Regions from separate parts of the Streptomyces sp. NPDC052225 genome, predicted to be linked through region 1. Evidence: riboswitches for the same ligand, from Rfam matches in the RefSeq annotation. Region 1 holds a riboswitch; the other holds the start of a gene.
The links. A riboswitch is a leader RNA that binds a small molecule or an ion and turns the genes downstream of it on or off. The one in region 1 is predicted to bind thiamine pyrophosphate.

Region 1 (5,307 bases):
GCGCCACACCGTGGTGTCCGCGGCGCCGTGGTGGCCCGCGTACTGGACGAAGCGGCCGAACTGCTCGGACCAGAAGTAGGGCACCGGGTCGTAGACCGCGGGTGTCTCTCCGATGATGTTGGCCGCGACCGTGCGCGGCCCTTGCAGCGCGTTGTCCCAGTGGTGGACGAGCAGGCGTTCCTCGTAGCGGGCCGAGGGGAACGACGAGCAGTCGCCCACCGCGTACACGTCGGGCACGGAGGTGCGCAGCCGCTGGTCGGCCACCACTTCGCGGTGGTCGCCCAGTTCGATGCCGGAGCCGGCCAGCCAGCGGGTGGCGGGGCGGGCGCCGATGCCGACGACGACGGCTCCGGCCGGCAGTCGCGTCCCGTCGTCCAGGACCACCTCGCCGCTCTCGACGCGCTCCACGCGCGCGCGGGTGCGCAGTTGGGCCCCGGCGTCCGCGTACCAGCGCGCCATGGGGGCGGCGATCTCCGCGGGCAGCGCCCCGGCCAGCGGTCGCTCGGCCGCCTCCACGACGGTGACGCGGCAGCCGGCCTCGCGGGCGGCGGTGGCGAACTCCGCGCCGATCCAGCCGGCCCCCACGACCACGACGTCGTGCTGCTCGGCGAGGACGGGCCGCAGCCGCTCGGCGTCGTCCAGGGTGCGCAGCAGGTGCACTCCCGGGACGGTCTCCGCGCCGGGCAGGCGGATCGGTTCGGCGCCGGTCGCGACGACCAGGACGTCGTACGGGACCGGGCCCTCGGCGGTGTCCAGCTCGTGGTCGCCGGGGCGCAGGCCGGTCACCTCGCGGCCCAGGTCGAGGGTGACGCCGAGCGCCTCGAAGTCGACGTCGAAGGCCGAGCCCTCGGCCTTGCCGAGCAGCACGGCCTTGGACAACGGCGGCCGGTCGTAGGGCTGGTGGGGTTCCGCGCCGATCAGCGTGACGGCACCGGCGAAGCCCTGTTCGCGCAGCGCCACCGCCGTCTGCACGCCGGCCATCCCCGCGCCGACGATGACCACGCGCCGCTGCCCTGTAGGTGTCCCGTTCCGCTGCTCGCTCACGGGATCACCTTAGGCATCTGATCTTCCGTCGGTCAGCGGCGCGGGCCACTCCCGTCCAGTGACGTCCTGCACACGTGTCACCGGTTTAGCGATCTAGGGCCTGTCCGGAGTTCCCCCGTGGGAGAAGGAGCGGGCGTGCCGGGCGTCGCGACGCCGCGGGGGAACTCCAGACAGGCCCTAGGACGATCAGGCCGGTGCGGCGATCTCCTCGACCACACTGGTGCCGCTGCCCTCCTGCGACTCCCACTCCCATGTCTCGTCGAGCCGCACGCGGCCGTCCGGCAGTTCGGAGACGGTCGAGACGCAGTGTCCCGAAGAGGTGGATCCGTCCGTCTTCAGCTGTACGTAGCGGAAGTCGAGCCGGTCACCGGAACGCGTGCCCACGAGGTGGCCCTGTACGACGTCGCCGCCTTCATAAGCGGCCCATACGCGGCCGTCCCTCTCCTGGTAGGCGAAGCGGGTGCGCGTACCGACCTGACCGGGGGCCTGGTCGGCCACGGGGGCGAGGAGGAGACCGTCGAGCGAACGGGCCACAGATGAGGCTCCCTTACTGGGCGTCGTACCGAAGGACTAGGGTGGCCAACGTAAAGCACTCGCGGGAGCCCGTACGCAGCGGGCTGAGAGGGAGGCTGGAGCGGCCTCCGACCGTACGAACCTGATCCGGGTCATGCCGGCGAAGGGAGGGGCTGACGCCCATGTCGCGTACGCCACCCACCGTGTCGAGCGCCTCCGACGTCCTGGTCGTCGGAGGCGGAATCATCGGTCTGGTCACCGCATGGAGGGCCGCGCAGCGCGGTCTGTCCGTGGCGGTCGTGGACCCCGAACCGGGCGGCGGGGCCGCCCAGGTGGCGGCCGGGATGCTGGCCGCCGTCACCGAACTCCACTACGGCGAGCAGACGTTGCTCGCCCTGAACCTCGCGTCCGCGCACCGCTATCCGGACTTCGCGGCCGAACTGGCCGAGGCGAGCGGACAGGACCTCGGCTACCGCGCGTGCGGCACGCTGGCCGTCGCGCTCGACGCGGACGACCGGGCGCATCTGCGCGAACTGCACGCCCTGCAAAGGAAGTCGGGCCTGGAGTCCGAGTGGCTCTCGGGCCGCGACTGCCGCCGCCTCGAGCCGATGCTCGCGCCGGGCGTGCGCGGGGGCCTGCGGGTCGACGGTGACCACCAGATCGACCCGAGAAGGCTCGCGAGCGCCCTCGTGACGGCCTGCGAGCGCGCCGGGGTGGTCCTCCACCGATCCTCGGCCGAGCGGCTCTCCGTCGTACGGGACCGGGCGTGCGGCCTCGTCCTCGCCGACGGCACCCAGCTCGCGGCGGAACAGGTCGTCCTGGCCGCGGGCAGCCGCAGCGGACAGCTCGCCGGTGTCCCGGACGAGGTGCTGCCGCCGGTGCGGCCCGTCAAGGGCCAGGTCCTGCGCCTCACGGTGCCGCGCAGGCACGCGCCGTTCCTCAGCCGCACGATCCGGGCCGTCGTCCGCGGCAGCCACGTCTACCTGGTCCCGCGCACCAACGGCGAACTGGTCGTCGGCGCCACCAGCGAAGAGCTCGGCTGGGACACGACCGTCACGGCCGGCGGGGTCTACGAGTTGCTGCGCGACGCCCACGAACTCGTCCCCGGCATCACCGAACTGCCGCTGACCGAGACCCGCGCGGGCCTGCGCCCCGGCTCGCCCGACAACGCCCCGCTGCTCGGCCCGACCACCCTGCCCGGCCTCCTGCTGGCCACCGGCCACTACCGCAACGGCGTGCTCCTGACCCCGGTCACGGGCGACGCGATGGCGCACGTCCTGGCCACCGGTGAACTGCCCGACGAGGCCCGCCCGTTCACCCCGAAACGCTTCTGCGCCGCGGGTCTTCAGTCCCTGGAGCAGTCCGCATGAACGTATCCCTCAACGGTGAGCCGCGCACCGTCACCGCCGGGGCCACCCTCGACGTGCTCGTGGCCACGCTCACCTCCGCGCACTCCGGTGTCGCCGCGGCCCTCAACGAGACGGTCGTCCCGCGCACCCAGTGGCCCGTGACCGCGCTCTCCGAAGGAGACCGCGTCGAAGTCCTCACCGCCGTACAAGGAGGCTGACTCATCCATGGCTGACGACGCTTTCGTCCTCGGCGGCACCTCGTACTCCTCGCGCCTGATCATGGGCACGGGAGGCGCGCCGAGCCTCGACGTCCTGGAGCGCTCCCTGGTGGCCTCCGGGACCGAACTCACCACCGTGGCGATGCGCCGCGTGAACGCGAACGTCCACGGCTCGGTCCTGTCCGTGCTGGAGAAACTCGACATTCAGGTGCTGCCCAACACGGCGGGCTGCTTCACCGCGGGGGAGGCGGTCCTCACGGCCCGCCTCGCGCGCGAGGCGCTCGGCACCGACCTCATCAAGCTGGAGGTCATCGCCGACGAGCGCACCCTGCTGCCCGACCCCGTCGAGCTGCTCGACGCCGCGGAGACCCTGGTCGACGACGGCTTCACGGTGCTCCCGTACACGAACGACGACCCGGTCATCGCGCGGAAGCTGGAGGACGTGGGCTGCGCCGCGATCATGCCGCTCGGCTCCCCCATCGGCTCCGGGCTCGGCATCCGCAACCCGCACAACTTCGAGCTGATCGTCGACCACGCGCGCGTGCCGGTGATCCTGGACGCCGGCGCGGGCACCGCCTCCGATGTGGCGCTCGCCATGGAACTGGGGTGCGCCGGTGTGATGCTCGCCTCGGCGGTGACCCGCGCGCAGGAGCCGGTCCTCATGGCGGAGGGCATGCGGCACGCGGTGGAGGCAGGCCGCCTGGCGTACCGCGCGGGCCGCATCCCCAAGCGCCGCTTCGCCCAGGCGTCGTCGCCCTCCGAGGGGCAGGCGCACCTCGACCCGGAGCGCCCGGCCTTCTGACGGTCGAACGGCCGGTCACAGCTCTGCTGCAGTACGGGTCCGGTCCTGCCGCACGGGACCGGCCTGTCAGTCACTCCTCGTACACTCGCCTGCGTGGACACGACCCTTCAGGACCCGTTGCTCGGGCACGTGCTCGACGGCCGGTACCGCATCGACGCACGCATCGCGGTCGGTGGGATGGCCACGGTCTACCGGGCCGTGGACACCCGCCTCGACCGCGTGCTCGCGCTCAAGGTGATGCACCCCTCGCTGGCCGCCGACGCCTCGTTCGTCGACCGCTTCATCCGCGAGGCGAAGTCGGTCGCCCGTCTCTCGCACCCCAATGTGGTCGGTGTCTACGACCAGGGCGCCGACGGCGCGTACGTCTACCTGGCGATGGAGTACATCGCCGGCTGCACGCTCCGTGACGTCCTGCGCGAGCGCGGGGCGCTCCAGCCGCGCGCGGCGCTCGACATCCTGGCGCCGGTCCTCGCCGCGCTCGGGGCCGCGCACCGCGCGGGTTTCGTGCACCGCGACATGAAGCCGGAGAACGTCCTGATAGGGGACGACGGCCGCGTGAAGGTGGCGGACTTCGGTTTGGTCCGCGCCGTGGACACGGTCACCAACACCACCGGTGCCGTGCTCGGCACGGTCTCCTACCTGGCGCCCGAGCAGATCGAGGACGGCACGGCCACGGCGAGCGTCGACGTGTACGCGTGCGGTGTGGTCCTCTACGAGATGCTCACCGGCGCCAAGCCGCACTCGGGCGACACTCCCGCGCAGGTCCTCTACAAGCACCTGAACGAGGACGTCCCGCCCCCCTCCGCGCTGGTCCCCGGCCTCCCGTACGAGCTCGACGAGCTGGTCGCGTCGGCCACGGCCCGCACCCCCGAGGTCCGCCCGCCCGACGCGGTCGCGCTCCTCGGCCACCTCAGGGACGCCCGGGCGACGCTCACCGACGCCCAGCTGGACGCGGTGCCGCCGCAGGCGCGCGAGGTGGAGCACGCGGGCGCGGACGACCGGACCAGCGTGATTCCGCGCGCCGTGCGCACGAACGGCGTGCAGCTCCCCCTGCCCACCGCGGACGGGGGCACCGACGACGGCTTCCAGCGCACGAGCCGCCTGGAGACCCCTCCGCCCCCTCCCCCGGCACCCGCGCCCCGCCGGACCGGGAACCCGCGGCGCGGCATGTTCGCGATCATCGCCGCGATCCTGCTCGTCGTCGGCGTCGGCGCTGGCGTCTGGTACATCAACTCGGGCCAGTTCACGAAGGTCCCGCACCTGCTCACCAAGACCGAGGCGCAGGCCAAGGCGCGGCTGAGCGAGGCGGGCCTCCAGGCCGGCTCGTCGAAGTACGCGTTCAGCGACGCCTACAAGCGCGGCACGGTGATGGCCACCGACC
Region 2 (5,307 bases), on a different contig from region 1:
CCCTGGTCGTGTTCGGCGGGCTGATCGCCAGCGTCGTCGGCTTCGTGATCGGACTGCTCTTCAAGGTGCTGGTGTTCGCTGCCCTCGTGGGCGGACTCATCTACCTCGTACGGAAGTTCATGGCGGGTTCGTCGTCGCGCAGCGACTGGTGAGTCCGGGCGGGGTGCAGGGTCCCGGACGGCGATGAGGGCTTCCTTGGTTGCGTCGTGCGACGGTTCGCACGACCGGGGGAAGTTTCCGTTCCGGGCCCGCACGAAGCGGTGGCCAAGGGTTAAAGTCCGGAATCCGACGGCTTCATCCCCGTGAGCCCCGGGTACGCGGGGAGACCCACGAGCATCGGGAGTGAACCGTGGCCACGGCTGACACCGCACCCGCCACCCAGCAGACGCTCATCGGCTCCGTCCAGCGGGCCATGCGGTTGCTCGAGGCGGTCGCCTCGCACGACGAGGGGGCGCCTGCCAAGCAGCTCGCCCGGGAGGCGGGGCTCGCCCTCCCCACGGCGTACCACCTGCTGCGCACCCTCGCCCACGAGGGCTATCTCCGCAAGGAGAACGGGGTGTTCGTGTTCGGCGACGCGACCGAGCGGCTGAGCAGCAGCGGAGCGCAGCAGAATCGTCGCGGCATGATCACCAACGCGCTGCGGCACTGGCGGGACGTCATCGGTGTCCCGGTCTACTTCGCGGTCTACCGCGAGGGCGAGATCGAGGTCGTCGCCGTCGCCGACACCCCGGCCAATCCGGCCGTCGAGGAATGGGCCGACTTCCGCGAGACCGGCCATGCCCACGCGATCGGCCAGTGCCTGCTCTCGCAGCTCGACGAGGAGGCCCGCCGCGACCACCTCGACCGCTACCCCCCGCAGTCCATCACGCCGTACTCGGTACGCGACGAGCGCTCACTGCTGCGCAAGCTGAGCACCGTGGGGCGGATGGAGCCCCTGATCGAGCGTCAGGAGTACGCGCTGGGCGCCGCCTGCGCCGCGTTCCCGATCACCATCGGGTCGACCGCGGCGACTTTGGCCATTTCGCTCCCTTCCCACCAGGCCGAGAAACTGCTTCCCGCCGCACGCCTGTTGCAGCACGAGATCGGAAACCTCGTAGGGACACTCGCCTTCTCTATCAGCATCTGAAAACTCACTCCTTGTGATCCTCCGTGTACGTTGAGCAAGATGCCAGCAGTGTCAGGAAGGTCATTCCTGGCCAATCGACGGCAAGTTGACGGGGTAGGCGATGCGCGAGTCGGTACAAGCAGTTCAGGCAGAGGTCATGATGAGCTTCCTCGTCTCCGAGGAGCTCTCCTTCCGTATCCCGGTGGAGCTCCGGTACGAGGCCGGGGATCCGTACGCCGTGCGGCTGACCTTCCATCTCCCCGGAGACGCGCCCGTGACCTGGGCGTTCGGCCGGGAACTCCTCGTCGACGGGGTCAACGGGGCCAGCGGCGACGGCGATGTGCGGATCTCCCCGGTCGAGCTCGCCGGGGGCAACGCCGGTGAGATGCCCGGCGAGGTGCACATCAGGCTCCAGGTCGGCATCGACCAGGCGCTGTTCCGGGCCGGGGTCGCCCCGCTCGTCGCGTTCCTCGACCGTACGGACAAGCTCGTCCCGCTCGGTCAGGAGCGGGCGCTCGCCGACTTCGAGACCCACCTCGACGAGGCCCTCGACCGGATCCTCGCCGAGGAGCAGAGCGCGGGCTGAGCCGTTCCCCCGGCCCGGCCCTCGCAGACGTAACGCTTCAGCAGCACGGTGCCCCCGAGCCGTACCGTGCGCTCAGCGCTTGCGTCGGCGGCCCCTGCCACCGCGTACCGGAGCGGCCCTCTCGGGCCCGTGGGACCCCGGGCGGTCGGCGGACACGACCAGGGCCGCCAGGGCGGTCGTGACCGGAACGGACGCCACCAGGCCGATCGAGCCGACCAGCGTGCGCACGATCTCCTCCGCCACGAGCTCGCTGTTGGCGACGTCGGTCACGCTGCTCTGCGCGATCGAGAAGAGCAGCAGGAGCGGCAGGGCCGCGCCCGCGTACGCCAGGACCAGGGTGTTGACGACGGACGCGATGTGGTCGCGTCCGATCCGGATGCCCGCCCGGTACAGACCGCGCCAGCCCATCGTCGGATTGGCCTCGTGCAGCTCCCAGACCGCCGACGTCTGGGTCACCGTCACGTCGTCCAGGACGCCGAGCGAACCGATGATGACGCCGGCCAGCAGCAGACCGCTCATGTCGATGTCCGGGTACAGGCCGTGGATCAGGCCGGTGTTGTCGTCCGTGTTGCCGGTCAGCGCTGCCCAGCCGATGAACAGGGACCCCAACAGCCCGATCAGCAGCAGCGATACGAGCGTGCCGAGCACCGCCACCGAGGTGCGGGCCGACAGGCCGTGACACATGTAGAGCGCGATGAGCATGATGGCGCTCGCCCCGACGACCGCCACCACCAGCGGATTCGAGCCCTGAAGGATCGCGGGCAGGATGAAGAACGTCAACACGAGGAAGCTGACCGCGAGCGCGATCAGCGCCATCAGGCCCCGCAGCCGGCCCACCACGACCACGGCCACGGCGAAGATCCCGGCGAGCAGCGCCATCGGAAGCTTGCGGTTCACATCGGTGACCGAGTACTGCAAGTTCTCAGGGGCGTCGGGCGCGTAGGCGACGATCACCTTCTGGCCCTCGTGCAGCTGCCGCGGCGAGTCCGGCTGGACGACCTCGGTGAACGTACGGCCCTTGTCCTTGCCGGTGTCGACGCGGATCGTCGCGTTCTCGCAGGTCCCGTTGGCCTGTTGCTGCGCGGACGAACCCTCGGCCGTGGAGGTGTCCCCGGTGGGGGTGTCCCCGGAGGCGTTCACGGACTTGCAGTCGACCTTGTCGACCTGGGTCACCGTGGCCTGCTGCGTCTGCCGGTCGAAGCCCACACCGGTGCGCTCGTGCGCGGGGGCGCCACCGGGCCACAGCACCGCCAGACCCACGACGACGGCGACGGAGAACGGGATCAGGACCGCCGCGATGACCTTGCGCAGGTGCTTCGAGACGGGCGTGGCCGGACCGTGGCTGTGGGAGTGCCCATGCGGCGGATGGGACGGTGGGGGCGGGGGCTGCTGGGTGGTGGTCACCGCCCGATCATCGCAAGAACGGCAGGGGCCCTCTGTTCAACGCGTCCGACATGACGCTAGCGTGGAGGCACCTTTGCACACGCGGGAGCTCGGAGCACCGGGCTGAGAGGGCGCTGACCTCCGTATCGAAGCGTGTTTCACGTGAAACGACGTGGAACATCGCGAGACGGATCTCGCTGCGTCGACCGCCGAACCTGTTACCGGGTAATGCCGGCGTAGGGAGTAGGTCTCATGACCACAACGGACGCACGCACGCCTGCCTCCAACCAGGGCGAGAACCTGAACGAGGCCGGGAAGTCCATCGGCTGGCACAAGGGATACGTCACGGGCTCGCGCCCGGACCTCCAGGTGCCGGTCCGTCAGGTGCATCTCACCAACGGGCAGTCGGTCACGCTGTACGACACCTCCGGCCCGTACACCGATCCGACCGTCGACACCGATGTCCGCCGCGGGCTCGCCCCGCTGCGGGAGAACTGGATCATCGCCCGCGGCGACACCGAGGAGTACGCGGGACGCCCCGTCCGCCCCGAGGACGACGGCATCAAGCACACGTCGCCGCGCGGCGGTCTGCGCAACCTCGACGCGGTCTTCCCGGGCCGCCCGCGCCAGCCGCGCCGGGGCCGCGACGGCCAGGCCGTGACCCAACTCGCGTACGCACGCCGGGGCGAGATCACCCCGGAGATGGAGTACGTGGCGCTCCGGGAGAACGTCGCGCCCGAGGTCGTACGGGAGGAGATCGCGGCGGGCCGGGCCGTGCTGCCCGCCAACGTGAACCACCCGGAGATCGAGCCGATGATCATCGGCAAGCGGTTCCTGGTGAAGGTCAACGCCAACATCGGCAACTCCGCGGTCACGTCGTCCATCGAGGAGGAGGTGGAGAAGATGACATGGGCGACCCGCTGGGGCGCCGACACCGTCATGGACCTCTCCACCGGCCGCAACATCCACACCACGCGCGAGTGGGTGCTGCGCAACTCCCCCGTCCCGATCGGCACCGTGCCGCTCTACCAGGCCCTCGAAAAGGTCGACGGCAAGGCCGAGGAACTGACCTGGGAGATCTACAAGGACACGGTCATCGAGCAGGCCGAGCAGGGCGTCGACTACATGACGGTCCACGCCGGCGTCCGCCTCCCGTACGTCCCGCTGACGGCCAACCGCAAGACCGGCATCGTCTCGCGCGGCGGCTCGATCATGGCCGCGTGGTGCCTCGCGCACCACAAGGAGAGCTTCCTCTACGAGCACTTCGAGGAGCTGTGCGAGATCCTCGCGGCGTACGACGTCACGTACTCGCTCGGCGACGGCCTGCGCCCCGGCTCCATCGCGGACGCCAACGACGAGGCCCAGTTCGCGGAGCTGCGCACGCTCGGCGAGCTCAACACCATCGCCAAGCGGCACAACGTGCAGACGATGATCGAGGGCCCGGGCCATGTCCCGATGCACAAGATCAAGGAGAACATCGACCTCCAGCAGGAGATCTGCGAGGAGGCGCCGTTCTACACGCTCGGCCCGCTGACCACCGATGTCGCCCCGGCGTACGACCACATCACGTCCGGGATCGGCGCGGCGATGATCGCCTGGTGGGGCACGGCGATGCTCTGCTACGTCACGCCCAAGGAGCACCTGGGCCTGCCGAACAGGGACGACGTGAAGACCGGCGTCATCACGTACAAGATCGCGGCCCACGCGGCGGACCTCGCCAAGGGGCACCCGGGCGCGCAGGAGTGGGACGACGCGCTGAGCGACGCCCGCTTCGAGTTCCGGTGGGAGGACCAGTTCAACCTGGCTCTCGACCCGGACACGGCACGGGAGTTCCACGACGAGACGCTGCCGGCCGAGCCCGCGAAGACCGCGCACTTCTGCTCGATGTGCGGTCCGAAGTTCTGCTCGATGAAGATCTCGCAGGACATCCGGCGCGAGCACGGCACGACCAAGGCCGAGGTCGAGGCCGGGATGGAGCAGAAGTCGAAGGAGTTCGCCGAGGCGGGAAACCGCGTCTATCTGCCGATGGCCGACTGACGCGTACGCGGGCATGACCAAGGGCTCGGGGCCCGCGCAGTTCGCCCCGAGCCGAGGTCACGGCCCCGTGCCGATGCCGGAGGGTCAGTCCGGCTGGTGCTCGGGGCCTCCGAAGTCCGGACTGGTGAAGTCCGGGCTGGAGTAGCCGGCCCGCTGCCCCGTGGCGGTGCCTCCGCCGTCGGGGCTGCTGAACCCC

Region 2: linked by a shared signal. The riboswitch ahead of thiC (phosphomethylpyrimidine synthase ThiC) and the one ahead of thiO (glycine oxidase ThiO) in region 1 are both predicted to bind thiamine pyrophosphate.

Annotation. Positions count from the first base shown of each region.
Region 1 is NZ_JBFAVD010000007.1:279,896-285,202, forward strand. It holds gene AB0L37_RS14005 (FAD-dependent oxidoreductase) at 1-1,044, opposite strand, end outside; gene AB0L37_RS14010 (hypothetical protein) at 1,231-1,578, opposite strand; TPP riboswitch at 1,630-1,743, shown strand; gene thiO (glycine oxidase ThiO) at 1,740-2,927, shown strand; gene thiS (sulfur carrier protein ThiS) at 2,924-3,124, shown strand; gene AB0L37_RS14025 (thiazole synthase) at 3,132-3,926, shown strand; gene pknB (Stk1 family PASTA domain-containing Ser/Thr kinase) at 4,020-5,307, shown strand, end outside.
Region 2 is NZ_JBFAVD010000001.1:421,188-426,494, forward strand. It holds gene AB0L37_RS02105 (DUF5326 family protein) at 1-152, shown strand, start outside; gene AB0L37_RS02110 (helix-turn-helix domain-containing protein) at 350-1,126, shown strand; gene AB0L37_RS02115 (SsgA family sporulation/cell division regulator) at 1,227-1,691, shown strand; gene AB0L37_RS02120 (YibE/F family protein) at 1,764-3,095, opposite strand; TPP riboswitch at 3,167-3,334, shown strand; gene thiC (phosphomethylpyrimidine synthase ThiC) at 3,327-5,111, shown strand; gene AB0L37_RS02130 (hypothetical protein) at 5,196-5,307, opposite strand, start outside.